3 regions of the Pseudocitrobacter sp. 73 genome follow, and region 3 is predicted to be linked to each of the others. Evidence: predicted binding sites of a transcription regulator. Region 3 holds the regulator's gene; each other region holds the start of a gene.
The links. Region 3 encodes Fur, which represses iron uptake genes when iron is present. Its sites were predicted from a motif close to ATAATAATGAGAACNACTATCAA; they were not measured.
Positions count from the first base shown of each region.

Region 1 (4,853 bases), on a different contig from region 3:
GCCAGCAGGCGAAACTTGAGCCAGACACACCGTTTGGTGATGCGCTGGGCGTAGGGCCAGGACGCAACTGGGCGCACGTTAACTCGATTGCTTATGATGCCAAAGATGACTCCATTATTATTTCTTCACGCCATCAGGGCGTGTTCAAAATTGGCCGTGATAAGCAGGTGAAATGGATCCTTGCACCGTCCAAGGGCTGGAATAAACAGCTGGCGGACAAACTGCTCAAACCGGTTGATGATAAAGGAAAACCGATTAGCTGTGATGAAAACGGCAACTGCCAGAACAGTGGTTTCGACTTCACCTATACCCAGCATACCGCGTGGCTCTCCAGCAAAGGCACACTCACCGTCTTTGATAACGGCGATGGTCGCCATCTGGAACAACCTGCCCTGCCAACGATGAAATATTCCCGTTTCGTGGAATATAAAATCGATGAGAAAAAAGGTACCGTCCAGCAGGTTTGGGAATATGGCAAAGATCGCGGTTACGACTTCTACAGCCCGATTACGTCCGTCATCGAATATGAAAAAGATCGCAACACCATGTTTGGCTTCAGCGGTTCAATTCATTTATTCGACGTGGGTCAACCGACCATTGGTAAGCTCAATGAAATTGACTACAAAACCAAAGAAGTGAAAGTCGAAATCGACGTTCTGTCGGATAAACCGAATCAGACCCACTACCGTGCAATGCTGGTTCATCCACAGCAGATGTTTAAATAAGAAGGAATGGCTATGTCTACGAAATGGATAAAATCATTATTCACCGGCGTGGTACTCACCGCCGCGCTGGCGACGTCTTTTGCAGCATCGGCTTTCACCGAAGGCACGGACTACATGGTGCTGGAGAAACCAATTCCCAATGCCGATAAAACGCTGATTAAAGTCTTCAGCTACGCCTGCCCATTCTGCTACAAGTACGACAAAGCGGTGACCGGCCCGGTGTCTGAAAAAGTGAAAGATGTAGTGGCCTTCACGCCATTCCATCTGGAAACCAAAGGCGAATATGGCAAGCAGGCCAGCGAAGTGTTTGCTGTGTTAATTGCCAAAGATAAAGCCGCAGGCATTTCTCTTTTTGATGCTAACTCACAGTTTAAAAAAGCAAAATTCGCTTACTACGCAGCGTATCACGACAAAAAAGAGCGCTGGTCTGACGGTAAAGATCCCGCTGCCTTTATCAAAACCGGCCTTGATGCCGCGGGTATGAGCCAGGCTGATTTTGAAACCGCGCTGAAGGAACCTGCGGTTCAGGAAACGCTGGAAAAATGGAAAGCAGCCTACGATGTGGCCAAAATCCAGGGCGTTCCGGCCTATGTGGTTAATGGTAAATATCTGATCTACACCAAGAATATTAAATCCATCGACGCTATGGCAGACCTGATCCGCGAACTGGCGGGCAAATAACACAGGGAAACGCTTATGGCTTTCATTAAGGGATTATTGAGAGACCTGCGCAAAACGCCGGTCGATACGCTGGTGAGGTGGCAGGAACGGCGCTTTCTGTGGCTGTTTATGGCTATCGCAATGGGCGCGCTTATCGTGCTGGCACACTCCTTCTTCCAGATCTATCTCTACATGGCACCGTGCGAACAGTGTGTTTATATTCGCTACGCTATGTTTGTGATGGTGTTTGGCGGCGTGATTGCGGCGATAAACCCCAAAAACATTATCCTGAAACTGATTGGCTGCGTGATGGCGTTCTACGGCAGCATTATGGGGATTAAGTTTTCAATAAAACTGAACGGTATCCACTATGCGGTGCATAACCCGGATCCCGACGCGCTGTTTGGCGTGCAGGGCTGTTCAACAGATCCCACTTTTCCCTTTAATCTGCCGCTGGCGCAGTGGGCGCCTGAATGGTTCATGCCGACCGGCGACTGCGGCTACGATGCGCCCATCGTGCCAGATGGCGTCACGCTTAGCAGCACTCAACAGTGGTTTATTGATTTGTACCAAAGCTCAGAAGGCTGGTATCTCCTGCCGCCATGGCACTTTATGAACATGGCGCAGGCGTGCATGCTCGCGTTCGGTACTTGCCTGATACTGCTGCTGATTATGAGCGCAGCCTGGGGTATAAAGCTTATCAGAGGATGAAACAAGCCTGATGGCGCAACGCTTATCAGACCTACCGACAGTCCGCAACTCATTGACAGGGCGGGCTATTCGTAGGCCGGGTAAGCGCAGCGCCACCCGGCAAAAGATCACCCAATCTGAACGGACAACATGCTTAAGCTTCCCATCTCCAGCCCGTCCACCGGAATCGTGATAGGCTCTTCGCCATCCCATGCTCCCAGCACATACAGCAGCGGCAGGAAATGATCTGCCGTAGGGTTCGACAATGATCCCCCTTCATGCTCCAGATAGTTCACCAGCGGATGCTTCTCCAGCGCGCCTTTCCAGTTCAGGTTAGCTTTCACATAGTCGTTAAAGGACGTTGCCCATGGGTACGGCGTGCCATCACCGTGCCATTTCGCGGTCCGCAGGTTATGCACCACGTTGCCACTGGCCACCAGCATAACGCCTTCATCGCGCAGGCTGGCGAGCTTACGGCCCATCTCCATATGCCAGGACGCAGGTTTGGTGCTATCGATGCTTAACTGCACCATCGGAATATCCGCGTTCGGGTACATCTTAATCAACACGCCCCAGGAGCCGTGGTCAAAACCCCAGGCTTCATTGTCCAGTGTCACAGGCACCGGTGACAACAGCTCAACTAATTTCTGCGCTAATGCCGGAGACCCGGGCGCCGGATAGTGAATGTCATACAGCGCCTGCGGGAAGCCGCCAAAATCATGAATCGTTTTCGGTGCTTCCATGGCCGTCACACCCGTTCCACGTGTGAACCAGTGTGCAGAAATGACCACAATTGCTTTTGGACGAGGTAACGTCTCGCCCAGGTGCTGCCAGGTGCGGGTATAGATGTTGTCTTCCAGCACGTTCATCGGGCTACCGTGACCTAAAAACAACGCTGGCATTCGGGTACGAGACATGGTGTTATCCTCATAAAGAGTACGATGTAATAACACTACATTAACCTGTTTTAGACAGGGTGAAACTCAGATAAGCGTGATGATGATCTTCAGAAAATTTGAATGTAAGCTGGAGTAAAGACGCAATAAGTCTCTCGAAATGGACGACAACTTTTAGTATAAATGATAATCATTATCATAAGGAGTAAGCGATGTCGGTACCCTTAATTCTGACCTTATTAGCGGGTGCGGCCACGTTTATTGGCGCGATCCTTGGCGTTATCGGGCAAAAACCTTCCAACCGCGTGCTGGCGTTTTCACTAGGCTTCGCGGCGGGTATTATGCTGCTGATTTCCCTGATGGAAATGCTGCCTGCCGCACTGCATACCGAAGGCATGTCGCCCGTGCTGGGCTACGGTATGTTTGTTGTCGGCCTGCTCGGCTATTTCGCGCTCGATCGCCTATTGCCGCACGCACACCCGCAGGATTTAGCCCCTGCGGATGTTAAACCCCTGCCGCCCAACATCCGGCGGACGGCGGTTTTACTGACGCTGGGCATCAGCCTGCATAACTTTCCGGAAGGCATTGCGACGTTTGTTACGGCCAGCAATAACCTGGAACTCGGCTTTGGCATCGCATTCGCCGTCGCGCTACATAATATTCCTGAAGGCCTTGCGGTTTCCGGGCCCATTTATGCGGCTACAGGCTCAAAGCGCAAAGCGGTATTCTGGGCAGGTATTTCCGGGATGGCGGAAATCCTCGGCGGCGTGCTGGCATGGTTAATTCTCGGCAGCCTGGTCTCCCCGGTCGTGATGGCGGCCATTATGGCGGCCGTTGCCGGGATTATGGTCGCGCTGTCAGTGGATGAATTGATGCCGCTGGCCAAAGAGATAGACCCGAACAATAACCCCAGCTATGGCGTTCTTTGCGGTATGTCCGTAATGGGACTAAGCCTGGTCTTGTTACAGTCCATTGGGCTTGGTTAATATTAGCGCCGTGCTGGGGTTACAGCACGGCGTAATGGGTTAGCTAATATTGTGTCACAAAATTTAGTCTGAATTTTTTAGCTATCGTTGTGAACTATGAGCAAATCATGATAATAACCATAATTATTACGTAATCACGCCGCACTAACATAATCACCAAACCAATATTATATTTAAATAATATTTTCAAAGATAATATTTTAATTTTTTCAGATTATCCTGTTTAGTTTTTCTAAACCTTCACTGATATCCCTTACGATATAATTGAGATGTTGATATTTAGCACAAGCCTATCTCATTATATTACAAGGATATTCTATGATTTCAGGAAAGAAAACATTGTTGGCATTACTATTAAGCGCACTCACCTCTGGATACGCACTGGCTGATGTTGATGGCGGTGGCGGCAAAATTACGTTTACAGGGCTGGTTATCAGCGCCCCTTGTGCTATTCAGGCAGACGATGTCGATAAGCAGGTAAATTTAGGTGAAGTGCCGGCAAGCTACATCAATGCTAACACCCATTCTGAAGCCGTAGACTCCAGTCTGCATCTCATTAACTGCGACTTACCGAATTCCGATAACGGTAGCGGAGTGAATGTCACCAAAGTTGACGTGACCTTCAGCAGTGGTAGCGTGGAACCCTCAGATACCAGCCTGTTGACGAACACTTATGCCAGCGGTGCAACCAACGTTGGAATACGTTTGCTGGATAAGAACAGCAGCAATATCACTTTAGGTACAGCGCAAAGCCTCGACCTTATCGCATCGTCACAAACCCAAATTCTGCCGTTTAAAGCCTGGATGGAGAAAGTTGGTGCCGCCGATGTCACGCCGGGGGGCGTAACAGCAACAGCGAATTACACGCTGACCTATAAGTAATTGATGGCGGCCAT
Region 1 is NZ_VTZO01000015.1:31,828-36,680, forward strand. Features, by position in the region: gene F0Q32_RS16095 (aryl-sulfate sulfotransferase) at 1-725, shown strand, start outside; gene F0Q32_RS16100 (thiol:disulfide interchange protein DsbA/DsbL) at 738-1,406, shown strand; gene dsbI (protein-disulfide oxidoreductase DsbI) at 1,422-2,096, shown strand; gene ygiD (4,5-DOPA dioxygenase extradiol) at 2,204-2,992, opposite strand; gene zupT (zinc transporter ZupT) at 3,184-3,957, shown strand; gene F0Q32_RS16120 (fimbrial protein) at 4,276-4,839, shown strand.
Region 1: a site for Fur is predicted at 3,155-3,177, ahead of zupT (zinc transporter ZupT). Genes of this name have one in related genera too.

Region 2 (4,853 bases), on a different contig from region 3:
TTAATCTGGACTGGCAAAACTACCTGCCCGGACTGAACGGCAGTGCCTGGACGCCGCACTGGCGCATTGGCAGCAACGGAATGACTCAGACGCGGCAAATCATCACCCAACTGGAGCATGAAAGCCGTAAAGATGAACCGCTGGCGAATGAAATGGCCGAGTTGCTTTTTGCCCAACTGGTGGTCTCTTTCAAACGTTATCGCTACGCTACCGATAATCTGGAAGCGACGCAAAGCGAAGCATTGCTCGACCGATTGCTGAGTGCGCTTGCCGGAAGCCTGAATCGTCCATTTTCTCTCGATCTGTTTTGTTCGCAGGAAGGTTGTAGCGAACGTGCGCTGCGTCAGCAGTTTCGCCAACAGACAGGCATGACGGTGAATCACTATCTGCGTCAGTTGCGCATCTGCCACGCGCAGTATTTGTTGCAGCATACCGATTTGATGATCGGAAAGGTGGCGATGCAGTGCGGTTTTGAGGACAGTAACTACTTTTCGGTGGTGTTTAATCGCGAGGTGGGGATGACGCCAGGTCAGTGGCGTCATCGCACCGGAGTGGTTGCCTGATTAACTCGCCATACCCAGCCCAACAATATTCGCCGCGATGATAATCACCACGCAGCCGACACTCAGCACGCCGACCGGACGGCGACCGGCATTGGCCCACTCTTTCAGCACCAGACCAACCAGACCACCGCACAGCACGTAGAAGCTCATGTGCAGCATCCAACTGATGTATTCATACTGCGCCGGAATTTTGGCATGGCCCCAGGCGTAGAAGAAGAACTGCAAATACCACATCAGGCCGCCCAACGCGGAGAGCAATACGTTGGTGATGATCAGCGGTTTTGCCAGCGAGAAGTCCGCTTTTACTGACAATGTTTTCACTTTTGCCAGACGAATAAAGCAGAATCCGAGATTGATCAGCGCGCCGCCACCCATGATAACGACATAGCTAGGCAGTGCGACGTAGAGGGGGTCAACGCCCAGCGCAGCCGCCGCTTCGTGCATCGGTTTTGCAGCACTCATCGCGAATGACATTCCTGCTGAGAAGATGCCGCACATCACCGCCAGCAACAGCCCTTTCTTGAGGTTAAAGTCTTCCGCTTTAATGCCCATGTTGCGCTCTTTCAACTGGCCCGCGCGGGTGACGATGCCCACGCCGATCAGCGCAACCAGCACGCCCAGCAGCGTCATGCGGCCGCCTTTGGTGTTGATCAGCACATCAAAGTTACCGTTCAGAATCGGCGTCATTAGCGTGCCGACAATCAGCGTAATGCCAATCGCAATCCCGATGCCCATCGACATGCCGAGATAGCGCATCGTCAGGCCATAGTTGATATTGCCGATGCCCCACATCGCGCCGAAGAGAAAGACCGGCATCAGGGTTGAGGCGCTAAATGAGCCGTAGTAGGCCCAGAAATTGGGTAACAGCAGGGAACTGATTGTCCAGGGGAGAATAAGCCACGACACGGTGCCACCAACGGACCACATCGTCTCCCAGGACCAGTGTTTGACCTTCTTGAAAGGGGCATAGAAACAGGCTGCACTGGCTGCGCCTATCAAATGCCAGAAAATGCCCATCATAATCGCATTATTCATTATTGTTTCCTCAACGGGTTGTTGTTGGTTCAGGCTTCCTGCCAACCCGTTGAGCTTAAAAAGTATGCGATTTATTAACCTTCCATTAATTGCCACCGTGAATCAAATAATGACCATCAGAGCAATGTCGTGGTGAGTGGCTTCACACTTTTACATTCTGCGTAAAAAGCCAGGCGGTTGTGCCTTTCACATTGATAGGCAACGTATTTCTGGCTTGTAAGCCTCGTAAAATCAGGCACATAACAGAAAGTTATAACCTTATAAAAACTACGGCATTGATAATCATTTTCAATATCATTTAATTAACTATAATGAACCAACTGCTTACGCGGCGTTAACACTTTGCCGCCCGACAATAATGGAGAAGATTATGAGCTATACCCTGCCATCACTGCCTTATGCATACGATGCCCTGGAACCGCACTTCGATAAGCAGACGATGGAAATCCATCACACTAAACACCACCAGACCTACGTGAATAATGCGAATACCGCGCTGGAAAGCCTGCCGGAGTTCGCTTCCCTGTCTGCTGAAGAACTGATCACCAAACTGGACCAGATCCCGGCTGAGAAAAGAACCTTCCTGCGTAACAATGCCGGCGGCCACGCTAACCACAGCCTGTTCTGGAAAGGCCTGAAAAAAGGCACCACCCTGCAGGGTGATCTGAAAGCAGCTATCGAGCGCGATTTCGGTTCCGTTGACAAATTCAAAGAAGAATTCGAAAAAGCGGCTGCGACCCGTTTCGGTTCCGGTTGGGCATGGCTGGTGCTGAAAGGCGACAAACTGGCTGTTGTTTCTACCGCTAACCAGGATTCCCCGCTGATGGGTGAAGCTATCTCTGGCGCATCCGGCTTCCCGATTGTGGGCCTGGACGTTTGGGAACACGCTTACTACCTGAAATTCCAGAACCGCCGCCCGGACTACATCAAAGAGTTCTGGAACGTGGTGAACTGGGACGAAGCTGCTGCACGTTTCGCAGCTAAAAAATAAGTTTGTATCCATAGCCTTGCCGTAAGGTGAGGTACGAAAGCCCCCGCAGGGTTAGGCTGCGGGGGCTTTTTTATTTAACGTCTGACTGTTAGGTCGGCGCTTTTAAAAATATGCCTGTGTTAGTTTTATGGATTCAAATTGCGCTAACATATTTTAAGCATGTTTGCCTTTGTCAGAATGCCATAGATTATTAGTACATGGCACTCCAGCCAGGATAATCGCTAATTGCATCGCTAATAGCTAAATAGCGAGATTATATTTGTGTTGGTAATAGCTAATATTTATTAACTCACTAACTGAATAATTGTAAGAAAACCTTTTTATTCATTTGGTTACATTCTTTTTTGCCGGGTAATACATTCATTTAAAAGTCTATTTTTATTATTTTCTTTATTTTATGAATATATTTTTCATAAATTTATTGCGTATTTTTGAATTTGCGCTCAAATTTAATTAAAAAATCACAATGATATTGAATCATTTTTATATGGATATTAACGTTAGCGACAGTGCCTATGGCATATGTTGATATTAATTAATATGGATATTATTTTATGAAAAAAGCGCTTCTTCTTTTGTTGCCTCTGGTTACCACCAGCGCCCATGCGGTCTATGTTGATGTTCGTCATGAGTTTCTTGATGATAGTAAAGCAAATTATGACCGTGCTTATATATCTCATCGATTTGGTAACGGTTTCGGTTTTGCCATTGAAGCTATTTCAAAATCAGGTGGCGACGATACCGATCGTCCATTCAATGATATGGAAGTACAGGGTAATGAATATACGGTAAGTTATCAGTTCAAAACTGGAGATGTTGCATGGCAACCGGGTTTTGTACTCGAAGCGGGTAATGGCTACTCAACATACAAGCCCTATTTGCGAGCAACCTGGACATTAAATGAAAGCTGGTGGGTAGGTGCGCGTTACCGTTTTGAATATGTACGTCGATCTTCTGATGATCGCGATGATGATAAAATAAATCGTATGGATGTCTGGGCTGGATATAAATGGAATAATTTTGACTGGACTCTGGAAGGGATTTACAAGAAAGCTAATAAGTATGATCAGTTTGATAATGGTAAGGATAACTACGAATTCAATTTCAGAACGGCTTACCTGATAGGCCAATGGTCTCCGTTTGTTGAAGTTGGTAACGTTTCTGTAAGAAGCACGAGTGATGAGCGCCAAACACGTTTCCGTGTTGGTATCGGTTATACGTTTTAATCATTAATTCCTCTGCCTTTGCTTTTCTTTTGTCGGTTATCCTTACGGATAACCGATTTTTTTTACATCCCCCTCTTTCATACGAGAAAGAGGGGGTATGTTTTACATAACACCGAGCAGACGCGGCAGGAATAACGTTAACTCAGGCAGATAGGTAATCAGTAAAAGTACACTGATGATCGCCATATAAAAAGGCATCAACGGTTTTAAAACTTCTTCTACTTTAACCTTGCCGACACTTGCGCCAACGTATAACCCACTGCCGACAGGAGGAGTGATTGTACCAATTGCCAGGTTATAGATCATGATGATGCCAAAATGCACGGGATCAACACCCAGTTTAACCATTATTGGCAGTAAAATAGGGGTGAATATCAGAATTGCAGGGCCAATGTCCATAAATGCGCCGATAATTAACAAAAATACCGTAATCACCAGCAAAATGAGCGCCTTGCTGTCAGAAATGCTCAGAATCATTTCGCTTAGCGCAGTGGGAATATTGGTTATCGACATGGAGAATGACATTGCGGAGGACGTGGCCAAAAGAAACATAATGATACCCGTCATCACGGTCGTCTGAATAAATACAGACGGCATATCTTTTATTTTCAGTGTCTTATAGCATATCAATGTCAGGAAAAGGGTATAGACGACTGCTATAGCAGAGGCCTCAATGGCCGTAAATATACCTTTTACGATGCCACCCACGATAATCACGATCAATAGCAGGCTCGGGACTGCTTCGAGGGTTACCTTAAGCGCCATTCCTTTTTGCAGCGCAAAAAAGACGCGATAATTATGTCGCTTTGCCACAAACCAGGTGACGAGCATGCAGCCTACACCCCACAGTACGCCAGCGACCATTCCTCCTGCAAATAGTGCTGCAATGGATGTACCGCCACTGGCCAGTGCATACAGAATAAAGGCTGTGGTCGGGGGAATGAGCATGCCGGTAGGAGCAGAAGCAATGTTAACGGCGGCAGCAAAGCTGCGGCTGTATCCTTCTTTTGCACTCATCGGTACCAGCACGCCGCCAAT
Region 2 is NZ_VTZO01000019.1:53,865-58,717, reverse strand. Features, by position in the region: gene rhaR (HTH-type transcriptional activator RhaR) at 1-563, shown strand, start outside; gene rhaT (L-rhamnose/proton symporter RhaT) at 564-1,598, opposite strand; gene sodA (superoxide dismutase [Mn]) at 1,969-2,589, shown strand; gene F0Q32_RS18515 (oligogalacturonate-specific porin KdgM family protein) at 3,144-3,815, shown strand; gene F0Q32_RS18510 (TRAP transporter large permease) at 3,918-4,853, opposite strand, start outside.
Region 2: a site for Fur is predicted at 1,874-1,896, ahead of sodA (superoxide dismutase [Mn]). Genes of this name have one in related genera too.

Region 3 (4,853 bases):
CAAACTGCACAAAACCTGCACAATAATTCCCCCATTCTGCTCGTTCACGGCCTTTTTGGCAGCCTGGACAACCTCGGCGTGCTGGCGCGCGACCTGGTGACCGACCACGATATTCTGCAAGTGGATATGCGTAACCATGGTCTTTCTCCGCGAGCAAACGAAATGACCTACCCGGCGATGGCCCAGGATCTGCTGGATACCCTCGACGCCCATAACATCGAGAAAGCCACGGTGATTGGTCACTCGATGGGCGGCAAAGCAGTGATGGCCCTGACCGCGCTGGCCCCGGAACGCATCGATAATCTGGTCGCCATTGATATCGCGCCGGTGGACTACCAGGTGCGACGCCACGATGAGATTTTTGCGGCAATTAACGCGGTCACCAGCGCGGGGGTCTCCTCGCGCCAGCAGGCTGCAACCGTAATGCGCGAATTTTTAGCCGAAGAAGGCGTGATTCAATTTCTGCTGAAGTCGTTTGTCGACGGCGAGTGGCGCTTCAACGTACCGGTCCTGTGGGATCAGTACCCGCACATCGTCGGCTGGGAGACAATTCCGGCATGGGAACATCCGGCACTGTTTATCCCTGGCGGAAATTCCCCTTATGTTACCGAAGCTTACCGGGAGGCTCTGCTCTCGCAATTCCCGCAGGCACGCGCACACGTCATTGCAGGCGCTGGTCACTGGGTGCATGCAGAAAAACCGGACGCGGTGCTGCGCGCTATTCGTCGATATTTAGCAGACTGATTAAAAACTCAACGACCGCGCGCCATTATGGTCGTGGTCGTTGGCGTGTCGGTTGCGGTGATGTATGATTGCGCGCTGTCTGCACCGGGCGTTTCCCGGTAGCTTGTTTCCCCGAAGTCACTCTGAACCATGGCAAAAGAACAAACGGACCGCACGACAATTGATTTGTTCGCAAATGAGCGTCGGCCGGGAAGACCCAAAACCAATCCGCTTTCGCGTGACGAACAGCTGCGCATCAATAAGCGTAATCAATTAAAACGCGATAAAGTTCGCGGCCTGAAGCGTGTCGAACTGAAACTCAATAGCGATGCGGTAGATGCCCTGAACGAACTGGCAACCGCGCGCGATATGAGTCGCAGTGAGCTTATCGAAGAGATTCTGATGAGCCAGTTAGCCCTGCTTCGCGCGCAGGAAAAGCTCTGAAAATTTCATAAAACCCCGCTTTCATGTAGCAGAGTGTGCAGTCCGGTACGATTGCTGATTCCGCACCCTTCTCTGTTCTGCTATGATTGCCCTTATCTGTGGGCAATACGCCACCACCATATCATTAAGTTTCAAGAGGTTATTTAACTCATGGCAATCGTTGGCATTTTCTTTGGTAGCGACACCGGCAATACCGAAAATATCGCAAAAATGATTCAGAAACAGCTTGGTAAAGACGTTGCCGACGTGCATGACATTGCCAAGAGCAGCAAAGAAGACCTGGCTGCATTCGACATTCTGCTGCTGGGTATCCCTACCTGGTACTACGGTGAAGCGCAGTGCGACTGGGATGATTTCTTCCCGACGCTGGAAGAAGTTGATTTCAATGGCAAACTGGTTGCACTGTTCGGCTGCGGCGACCAGGAAGACTATGCGGAATACTTCTGTGATGCGCTGGGCACTATTCGCGACATCATTGAACCGCGCGGTGCAACCATCGTCGGCCATTGGCCAACAGCCGGTTACCACTTCGAAGCCTCTAAAGGCCTGGCTGATGACGATCACTTCGTGGGTCTGGCTATTGATGAAGATCGTCAGCCGGAACTGACCGCTGAACGTGTAGAAAAATGGGTTAAACAGGTCTCCGAAGAGCTGCATCTGGAAGAGATCAAAAACGCCTGATGTTTGTTGCGGTGTGATTGTTAAATCACACCGCATTAATAGGCAAAAGCAATCAAAATAATAGCTACAATTTTTTAACTTTTGAGCGCAAATCTGTACAATATCTTCTGAATTTAGCGAGTTTGCTGGTCAAGCCTCGTTTTCGAAATCTTTATTCGCCTGGGTCTTGCTGTTTTCATTTAGAAGGCGTCATTCTATAATGAGACGCATTACACTCGGTGCACTCTCTGTGATACTTCCGCGTTTGGAAGTCAATCGTTTAGCAACAGGACAGATTCCGCATGACTGACAACAATACCGCATTAAAGAAGGCTGGCCTGAAAGTCACACTTCCCCGGTTAAAGATCCTGGAAGTGCTTCAGGAACCAGACAATCACCATGTCAGCGCGGAAGACTTATATAAACGCCTGATCGACATGGGTGAAGAGATTGGTCTGGCGACCGTCTACCGTGTTCTGAACCAGTTTGATGATGCGGGCATCGTAACGCGCCATAATTTTGAAGGCGGTAAGTCCGTTTTCGAACTCACTCAACAACACCATCACGATCACCTGATCTGCCTCGACTGCGGCAAGGTTATCGAATTCAGCGATGATTCCATCGAAGCTCGCCAGCGTGAAATTGCCGCGAAACACGGTATCCGCTTAACCAACCACAGCCTGTACCTGTATGGTCACTGCGCTGAAGGCGATTGCCGCGAAGATGAACACGCACATGATGGTGTAGAGAAGTAATTTTCACACTGAAATGACAAAACCAGCTTACGGGCTGGTTTTTTATGGTGGTCTATGGCTTCATTTCCATCACCATCCGCAGAAAATTGTCCCGTCCTTCATGCTCTCGCGTAGGATCCCAGGCCATCGCAATTTCCCACCCCACTTTGACATTAGCCAGTTCGACCATTTTTACCCCGGCAGGCAGAACGTTACAGATACTCTCAGGCAAAAAGGCAATACCGTTGCCGCCACCGATCAGCGCCAGTAAAGAATGCATATCGTCGGAAACGGATACCGCATGCACATCGGGAAACTGCTCGGCGAGGATGATGCGAACCTGCTCAGCCAGACACGGCGCGGCGTGCGTACTGAGACGTAATAACGGATAGTGTTCAACAAGATGATGTAATCCTTCTTTTACAGACGCATTCGCGGGAACGGCAAGCACCAGACGCTCCTGTTTAATCACAAAATGTGACAGAGGCGGCAGAACGGGCAGCCGCAAGAAACCAATATGCAGCGCTCCTTCGAGCAGCATTCGGCACTGCACGCTTGAAGGAATGTTGTTGAGCGAGACGGTGACATCAGGAAAACGCGCCTGAAAAGTATTAATCCATTGCGGCGTAAGAGAATATGTCGATAGCCCAAACCCGAGGGCGAGTTTGGCTGTCGCCCCCCGTTTGATATCCCCGGCAAATTTCCGCAATTCGCGGTAACGCACCAGAAATTCGCACGCCTCGGGGTAGAACAATTTCCCCTGGCAAGTAAGTGTTGCACCGTGGCGCCCACGAGTAAAAAGCACCAAACCCAAATCGTCCTCCAGCACCTGGATCTGTTTGCTTAACGCAGGCTGAGTGATACACAACGCATCTGCAGCGGCATGGTAACTCCCCTGCTCCGCGAGCGTAACAAATGCCTGTAGTCGGCGATTTTCCATTCCCGTTTTTTATCCCTGCGCGAAAAAAAAGCATTATACATAGCCCCTGTTTCAACCGATTATCCATAAAAAGTCACAGAATGTTTTCAGAAGATACAGGGGGAAAAATGACTCAAGCGATGCCCGTACTGACTGCTGTCCTTTTTGATATGGATGGCGTGTTGATCGATTCAAACCTCGTGATTGAGAAGGCATGGAGAGGGGCTGGCAAGCTTTACGATCGTGATATCAGCAACGAAGATATTGCTCTACACATTCATGGTCAACCGGGGCCACATACAATTCGCGCACTCTTCAGCGATCTTTCCAGGAAAGATCAGGCGATCGTTCAGCAGTACATTATCGATGCAGAAAATAATGCGGATTACGAGCCCATTAAGGGTGTTGCCGAGTTTATTACAGCCCTACACCATGCAGGGGTCATCATCGGTATCGTCACCAGCGGCTGGCGCAAGAAAATCGATCGTGTTATTCATATGCTGGGTGTAGACGATGCGATTTCAATCATCGTCGAACGTGATGATGTCGAAAGAGGAAAGCCCTGGCCTGACCCCTATTTGTTGGCGGCAACGCAACTGGGGATCACACCAGATAAGGCATTAGTTTTTGAAGATTCCCACAGCGGGATCACCTCCGCTGTCAGCGCGGGTACGTACTGCGTTGGCGTCGGTAGCGAGGCGTTACAAAACGGTGGTCCGGAGTGTGCCGTAATCGATTTCAGTCACCTTCAATGGCACACCGATGAGGCAGGACAATTCATCTTATCGCTTCGACCTGGGAATACGATAATGTTGATACCCGCTTAGTTTGCACATTCATGCAGCCGTGCCCGACAAGCAAGCTTATCGGGCACGTTATCTTAACGGGGAGTATTATTACTGCGAATTTCCTGCCAGATTAACCCGCAATCTTTCTTCACAGCCTGATCGTTGCCGGTTTTTCTCGCCAGAATGCACGCCTGGTAATCGCTTACCCGCACAGTTTCCTGATTAGCAAACTGCTGATGCGCCTTCTCCTGCTTCAGTACGTTCAGCACCTGCTGGCAGGCTTCGATTTTCTCCGGCGAGCCTTCCGCGGTGTTAATACAGGCACTATAGGCATCTTTTAAACGCGTATCTTCTTTCGGTGCTTCAGACTGGGCGCAACCTGCCAGCGTCGCGACCAGCGCAGCAATCATCACTGTTTTTTTCATATTATTAGCCTTATACGACACGGCGGGCGCTGCGGCCCGCCGGTATGCTTATCAGAAGATAGTGAACGGTGCGATAACCATGAATTTCACGTCGCGTTCATCCTGGAAGATGTTGCCATAACCACCGCTCCAGCTCGGGATATCGGAGTGGTTGTCGTAC
Region 3 is NZ_VTZO01000020.1:161,836-166,688, reverse strand. Features, by position in the region: gene ybfF (esterase) at 1-744, shown strand, start outside; gene ybfE (LexA regulated protein) at 874-1,167, shown strand; gene fldA (flavodoxin FldA) at 1,318-1,848, shown strand; gene fur (ferric iron uptake transcriptional regulator) at 2,130-2,582, shown strand; gene F0Q32_RS19560 (LysR family transcriptional regulator) at 2,635-3,501, opposite strand; gene F0Q32_RS19555 (HAD family phosphatase) at 3,609-4,307, shown strand; gene chiQ (ChiQ/YbfN family lipoprotein) at 4,361-4,693, opposite strand; gene chiP (chitoporin) at 4,745-4,853, opposite strand, start outside.